2 linked regions of the Microbispora sp. ZYX-F-249 genome follow. Each later gene encodes a partner of the first gene's protein in a complex. Links are inferred from orthologs where the notes say so. Each region holds a gene or a part of one and is shown in the gene's direction. Other genes may lie near its edges.

Region 1 (2,916 bases):
CACGTGCCTACCCTTTAGATTCGATCAGGTTCGAGGGCCGTCAGGGAGGACCAACAGGTGACTGCGACCACAGAGGGGACGTGGGTGGGGGCTCCCGGTGCGATCGGGCCTACCGGCCGTCCCCGTCCGGTGTTCCCCGAGCCGACCCCGCCGGAGTCGCACGGGCCCGCGCGCATCGTCGCGATGGTGAACCAGAAGGGCGGCGTCGGCAAGACGACCACCACGATCAACCTGGGCGCCGCGCTCGCCGAGGTCGGCCAGCGGGTGCTGCTCGTCGACTTCGACCCGCAGGGCGCGCTGTCGGTCGGTCTCGGCATCGACCCCCGGCCGCTCGAGGCGACGGTCTACGACCTCATCATGGAGGAGCCCGACGTCACGGTCGAGGACGTGCTGATCGACACGACCGTCGAGGGCATGCAGCTCCTGCCGAGCAACATCTTCCTGTCCGGCGCGGAGATCCGGCTCGTCAACGAGGTCGCGCGGGAGTACGCCCTCCAGCGGGCGCTGGAGCCCCTGCTGCCGCACTACGACATCTGCCTGATCGACTGCCAGCCGTCCCTCGGCCTGCTCACGGTCAACGCGCTCACCTGCGCGCACAGCGTGATGATCCCGCTGGAGTGCGAGTTCTTCGCGCTGCGCGGGGTCGCGCTGCTGATGGAGTCGATCGGCAAGGTCCAGGAGCGGCTCAACAAGAACCTGGAGATCGACGGCCTGCTCGCCACCATGTACGACCCCCGGACGCTGCACGCCCGCGAGGTGCTGCAGACGATCATGCAGGGCTTCGGCGACAAGGTGTTCCACACCGTCATCAACCGTACGGTTCGCTTCCCCGACGCCACGCTGGCGGGAGAGCCGATCACGCAGTTCGACCCCGGCTCGATGGGCGCCACCGCCTACCGCGAGCTGGCCCGCGAGCTGCTTGCCAGGTGGCCCGCCCGCGTCTGATCCCGCCGGGCCGCGACGGTAGGGGACAATGGCAGGCGTGACGACCGGCCAGGAGACCGACCAGGGGAGCGAGGAGAGCGCGCCGAGCGGCTTCCAGGTGCACCTGGACGTCTTCGAAGGGCCGTTCGACCTGCTGCTCGGGCTGATCTCCAAGCACAAGCTGGACATCACCGAGGTGTCCCTGCACAAGGTCACCGACGAGTTCATCGCGTACATCCGGTCGCGGGGGCCGGAGTGGGACCTCGACCAGACCAGCCACTTCCTGCTCGTCGCGGCGACCCTGCTCGACCTCAAGGCGGCACGGCTGCTGCCCACCGGAGAGGTGGAGGACGAGGAGGACCTCGCCCTGCTGGAGGCCCGCGACCTGCTGTTCGCGCGGCTGCTGCAGTATCGGGCGTACAAGGAGGTCGCGAAGATCTTCTCCGGCCGGATGGCCGAGGAGGCGCTGCGCTTCCCGCGCGCCGTGCCGATGGAGAAGCGCTTCGCCGACCTGCTGCCGGAACTCGTGCTCGGCATCGGGCCCGAGCAGCTCGCCAAGATCGCGGCGCGGGCCTTCACGCCGAAGGCTCCGCCGTCGGTGTCGGTCTCGCACATCTATCAACCGCTGGCGAGCGTCCGGGAGCAAGCCGCTATTCTTGTCGAGCGGCTGAGGCGGCTGCACACGGCGACCTTCCGGGCGCTGACCGCCGACTGCGCGGGGACGTTCGAGGTCGTCGCCCGCTTCCTGGCCGTCCTGGAGCTGTTCCGGGAGGCCGCGGTCTCCTTCGAGCAGGTCGAACCGCTCGGCGACCTTTACGTCACCTGGACGGGCACCGACGACGGCGACGTCACAGTCGGCGACGACTACGACGAGGGCCGGCGCGAGGAGCGGCCCGCCGAGGCGGACGCGGCGCGGGACGAGTGAGGCGGGATCGCCGCCCCGACGCCGAGGCGGCGCCGGGCCGGCGGCGGAGACGGAACCACCGCACGACGAGCGAGGAGCGATGGAAGCGACCGACATTCCCCGTTCCGGCGACGACCCCGGCGCCGGAACGCCCGGCGGGCAGCGGGATCAGGCGCTTCAAGCCGGAGAGCCCGGCGGGGACGGGACGCCCGGGGGACCCTCGCTCACCGCGGCGCTCGAAGCGATCCTGATGGTGGTGGACGAGCCGGTCGCCGAGGTGACCCTCGCGCAGGTGCTCGAACGCCCGACGGCGGAGGTCGCCGCCGCCCTGCGCGCGCTGTCGGGGGAATACACGGCCTCCGGCCGGGGTTTCGACCTGCGGGAGGTGGCCGGAGGCTGGCGCTTCTACACCCGTGCGGAATGCGCCGCGCTGGTGGAGAGGTTCGTCAGGGACGGCCAGCAGGCGCGGCTGACGCAGGCCGCGCTGGAGACCCTCGCCGTGGTCGCCTACCGGCAGCCGGTCAGCCGGGCCCGGGTGGCGGCGGTGCGCGGCGTGAGCAGCGACGGCGTCATGCGGACGCTGGTCGCACGCGGCCTCGTGGAAGAGGCCGGAACCGACCCGGAGAGCCAGGCCGTGCTCTACCGGACGACGAGTTACTTCCTGGAGAGACTGGGGCTGCGGAGCCTCGACGAGCTACCCGCACTCGCCCCGTTCCTCCCGGACGACGTGGAAATTCTTGAGGAGCAGAAGTAGTGAACAACAGGCGTGGCACCCCGTCCGGTGAGGGACGCGGTCGGAGCCGGAGCACCGGTCAGCAGGGCGCGAGCTCGCGTGGATCCCGCGGCGGATCCGGCGGCTTCCGTCCCCAGGGCGACCGGCGCGGCGGCTCCCGCGTCCCTGGTTCCCGGTCCGGGTACGGTTTCGACTCCAGGTCCGACAGATCAGACAGGCCCGAACGGTCCGACAGGCCGGACTCCCGGCGGTTCCGCGACGAGGACGCCCCGCGTGGCGGCCGGTACGGCGACCGCCGCGCCGGCGACGCACGCGACGACCGCCCCCGCGGCCGTACGGGTGACTCCGGTCGCCA
Region 2 (4,333 bases), on another replicon or contig:
CTCAACCGGCTCCAGGCCCAGAACGACGCGCTCGCGGCGCAAACTCGTGATGAGGCCCTGGTCCGGCTGCAGGATCGCGAGCCGGCTCTCACCTGAGGTCCGGCAGGAACGGGAAAGGATTGTAGGGACGCCCCGCAAAGGCGTCCCTTGCCATTTCCGCCGCCGTTCCCCGGCAATTGATTCGGCGGCTAATCGATCATAAAGAGATGGGCGAACCGCCCCGCTTGTCGTTTCCGGTCTTCCCTTCACAAGCGTGCCGCCGGTGCCTATCCCGCGTGCCCGGCCGCCGGGAGCTGTAGTCTTTCCCCCCAAACGCCGGGCGGCATCAAGGGGGGCGGACGTGTACCTGAAGACGCTCACCTTACGCGGCTTCAAATCATTCGCCTCGGCCACCACCCTCCGCTTCGAGCCGGGCATCACCGCCGTGGTCGGCCCCAACGGCTCCGGCAAGTCCAACGTCGTGGACGCCCTCGCATGGGTGATGGGCGAGCACAGCGCCAAGTCGCTGCGCGGCGGCAAGATGGAGGACGTCATCTTCGCGGGCACCTCCAGCCGCCCGCCGCTCGGCCGGGCCGAGGTCACCCTGACGATCGACAACACCGACGGCGCGCTCCCCATCGACTACACCGAGGTGACGATCAGCCGGCTGATGTTCCGGTCCGGCCAGAGCGAGTACGCCATCAACGGCGACACCTGCCGGCTGCTCGACATCCAGGAGCTGCTGTCCGACTCGGGCATCGGCCGGGAGATGCACGTCATCGTCGGCCAGGGCCAGCTCGACCAGGTGCTGCACGCGGGACCGGAGGAGCGCCGGGCGTTCATCGAGGAGGCCGCGGGCGTCCTCAAGCACCGCAAACGCAAGGAGAAGGCCCTCCGCAAGCTCGACGCGATGCAGGCCAACCTGACCCGCGTCCAGGACCTCGTGGCCGAACTGCGCCGTCAGCTCAAACCGCTGGGCCGCCAGGCCGAGATCGCCCGCAAGGCGGCCGTCATCCAGGCCGACCTGCGTGACGCGCGGCTGCGCCTGCTCGCCGACGACGTGATCACCCTCCGCGACACCCTGCAGCGGGAGGAGGCCGACGAGGCGGCCGTACAGACGCGGCGCGCCCAGGTGGAGGCCGAGCTGGCCGAGGGGCAGCGGCGGGAGGCGGAGCTGGAGGCGGCCGAGAACGAGGCCCAGCCGCGTCTCAAGGCCGCCCAGGAGACCTTCTACCGCCTTTCGGCCCTGCGGGAACGGCTGCGCGGCGTGGAGAGCCTCGCGGCCGAACGGCGGCGGCACGCCGCCGACGCCGCGTCCATCGAGCGGCGCGGGCGCGACCCGGAGGACCTGGAGCGCGAGGCCGCCGAGGTGCGGGAGCAGGAGCGGGTGCTGGCGGAGGAGCTGGACGAGGCGCGTGAGCGGCTCGCGGCCGCCGTCGAGGTCCGTGCCGAGGCCGAGGAGGCGCTGGCCGCAGAGGAGCGGCGCCTGGCCCTCGCCGCCCGGGCCGCGGCCGACCGCCGCGAGGCCCTCGCCCGTCTGCGTGGTCAGGTCGAGTCGGCCAGGAGCAGGGCCAGGGCCGCGGGGGACGAGATCGGCAGGCTCACCAAGGCCGTCGAGGACGCCACCCGGCGTGCCGAACAGGCCCAGGACGAGCTCGACGCGCAGGCGCTCGACGAGGCGCCGGCCGACCCCGGGCTCGCGGCCGAACTGGAGGCCGCGCAGGAGGGCGTCGACCTCGCCCGCGCCGCGGTGGAGGAGGCCAGGGCCGTGGCCGAGCAGGCCGAGGCCGTGGTGGAGCGGGAGCGGGCCGAGCTGGCCGCGCCCAGGGACGCGTTGGCCGCCGCCAAGGCCGCCGTGGGCACGGCCCGCGCCGCCGACGCGGAGTCGCAGCGCGCCGTCGCCGCTCTCCAGGCGCGGTGCGAGGCACTGGAGATGAGCCTGGCCGGGGGAGCGGACGGGGCCGCCGCGCTGCTCGGCGCCGGGCTGCCCGGGGTGCTCGGCCCGATCGCCACGCTGCTGGCCGTACGCCCGGGTGCGGAGGCGGCCGTCGCGGCCGTCCTGGCGGTCGACGGCGTGGCCGTCGCCTCGCTCACCGCCGCCGTCGCGGCCGTCGAGCACCTGCGCGAGGCCGACGCCGGTCGCGCCGCCCTGCTGATCGCCGGCGACAGGAACGGTGGCGGGAGCGGTCATGACAGGCGGCCGGAGGTGCCCGTCGCGGGCGCCGAGTGGGCCGCCGACCTGGTCACCGTGCCGGACGAGCTGCGCCCCGCCGTGGAGGCGTCGCTGTCCGGCGTGGTCGTGGTGCCCGATCTGCTCACCGCGCGCAAGGTCGTGGACGCCCACCCCGAGCTGCGGGCCGTGACCACGTCCGGCGACCTGCTCGGCGTCCACGCCGCGCACGGCGGCTCCGGCGGCGGCGCCTCGCTGCTGCAGATGCGTACGGCCCTGGACGAGGCCGCCGCCGATCTCGCCACCGCCCGGGCCGGGGCCGAACGGCACGCGGAGGCGCTGGCCGAGGCCGTGGCCGCCGAGCGGGAGTGCCAGCTCGCGCTGGAGGCGGCGCAGGCGCGAGTCGCCGAGGCGCAGAGCGGCGTGAGCGCCGCCCAGAGCGGGGTCAACGCCGCGCAGAACGGGCTGAACGCGGCGCAGGCCGGGCTCGACCGCCTGCGCGGCAGGCAGCGGGAGGCCGACCAGCGGGCCGCGGCGGCGGCCAAGCAGCTCGCCCGGCTGGAGGCCGCGGTCAAGGCCGCGCAGGACGAGGCGGCCCGGCTCGGCCGGTCCGTGCTGGACGCCCAGGAGTCGCGCGAACAGGCGCAGGCCGCGGTCGTGGAGCTGGAGGAGCAGCTCGCCGAGGCGGAGTACGCCGCCGAGCTGGAGGCGGAGCCGACCACCGACACCCGGGACGAGCTGGCCGCCGCCTGCGGCGTCACCCGGCAGGCCGAGATGGAGGCCCGGCTGACCGTCCGTACGGCCGAGGAGCGGGTGCGGGGCATCGCCGGCCGCGCCGAGGCCCTGCTGCGCGCGGCGCAGCGCGAGCGGCAGGACCGCGCCCGGGCCGCGGCCGACCGGGAACGCCGCCGCAGGCAGGCGGAGATCGCCGCCGCGGTGGCCGACGGAGCACGCGCCGCCCTGGGCGCGCTGGAGGGCTCGCTCGCGCGGGCCGCCGAGGAGCGCGACGAGGCCGATCGGGCGCGCGGGCAGATCGACGCCGAGCTCAAGCAGGTGCGCCTGCGCGTGCGGGAGCTCGGCTCCGAGCTGGACGCCCTGGTCAACCGGGTCCACGGCAGCGAGATGGCCAGGACGGAACGCCGGCTGCGCCTGGAGCAGATGGAGCAGCGCGCCCTGGAGGAGTACGGCATCGAGCTCGAGCCGCTCATCGCGGAGTACGGGCCGGGCGTGCCGGTGCCGGGCGACCCGCCGGTGCCGTACGTCCGGGAGGAGCAGGAGAAGCGGGCCAGGACGGCCGAGCGGCAGATGACCCAGCTCGGCAAGGTCAACCCGCTGGCGCTGGAGGAGTTCGCCGCGCTGGAGGAGCGGCACGCCTTCCTCACCTCCCAGCTCGAAGACCTCAAGAAGACCCGGCGCGACCTGCTGCTCGTGGTGAAGGAGGTCGACGACCGGGTCGAGCAGGTCTTCGCGGCGGCGTACGAGGACGTGGCGCGCGAGTTCCAGGGGATCTTCCAGCGGGTCTTCCCCGGCGGGGAGGGGCGCCTGCTGCTGACCGATCCGGAGGACATGCTGACGACCGGCGTCGAGGTCGAGGCCCGGCCACCCGGCAAGAAGGTCAAGCGCCTGTCGCTGCTGTCCGGCGGAGAGCGGTCGCTGACGGCGGTCGCGTTCCTCATCTCGATCTTCAAGGCCCGCCCGTCGCCGTTCTACGTGATGGACGAGGTCGAGGCGGCCCTCGACGACACCAACACCCAGCGGTTGCTCACGCTGTTCGAGGAACTGAGACAGACTTCACAGCTCATCGTGATCACGCACCAGAAGCGCACGATGGAGATCGCCGACGCGTTGTACGGCGTGTCCATGCGCGGCGACGGTGTCACTCAGGTCGTCAGCCAGCGCCTCCGCGAGAAGGTCTAGGCAGAGCGCGTCTCCCGTTTACCCGGGGGCTCGTTTCCGCCCCTCCGGATCGCTCGAATGACCTGTGCGCTGGCGGGAGTAATGCGGGTGATCTGGGAAACTGCATGGTGTGGACGGTTACCTCGGCATCATCGTGATCGTGGCCATCGTCGCCATATTGGCGGTGGGTGGCCTCTGGCTGCTGTTCCGGCCGAAGGCGAAGGACCTGCCGCCCGCGCCGCCGGCCCCGCCCGAGCCGCAGGCTCCCGTGATCGAGGAGCCCGCGAA

What was found. The genes of interacting proteins can lie anywhere in the genome.
Region 2: the proteins of AAH991_RS22090 (region 1) and AAH991_RS05470 are in contact, whole or in part, in a crystal structure (PDB 3ZGX), measured with the Bacillus subtilis proteins. The link is inferred for Microbispora sp. ZYX-F-249 from one-to-one orthologs.

Annotation. Positions count from the first base shown.
Region 1 is NZ_JBDJAW010000018.1:98,266-101,181, forward strand. What follows is about bases 63-2,911. They hold AAH991_RS22090 (segregation and condensation protein A), read left to right. Parts: upstream 63-973; coding sequence 974-1,849; downstream 1,850-2,911. Other genes in these bases: AAH991_RS22085 (ParA family protein), read left to right, coding at 63-945; scpB (SMC-Scp complex subunit ScpB), read left to right, coding at 1,929-2,582; AAH991_RS22100 (pseudouridine synthase), read left to right, coding at 2,582-2,911. Outside these bases: more of AAH991_RS22085, read left to right, coding at 58-62; more of AAH991_RS22100, read left to right, coding at 2,912-2,916. UniProt on the Bacillus subtilis protein: Participates in chromosomal partition during cell division. May act via the formation of a condensin-like complex containing Smc and ScpB that pull DNA away from mid-cell into both cell halves.
Region 2 is NZ_JBDJAW010000003.1:215,547-219,879, forward strand. The notes cover bases 1-4,266. They hold AAH991_RS05470 (chromosome segregation SMC family protein), read left to right. Parts: upstream 1-340; coding sequence 341-4,066; downstream 4,067-4,266. Other genes in these bases: AAH991_RS05465 (hypothetical protein), read left to right, coding at 1-96; ftsY (signal recognition particle-docking protein FtsY), read left to right, coding at 4,176-4,266. Also shown: more of ftsY, read left to right, coding at 4,267-4,333. UniProt on the Bacillus subtilis protein: Required for chromosome condensation and partitioning.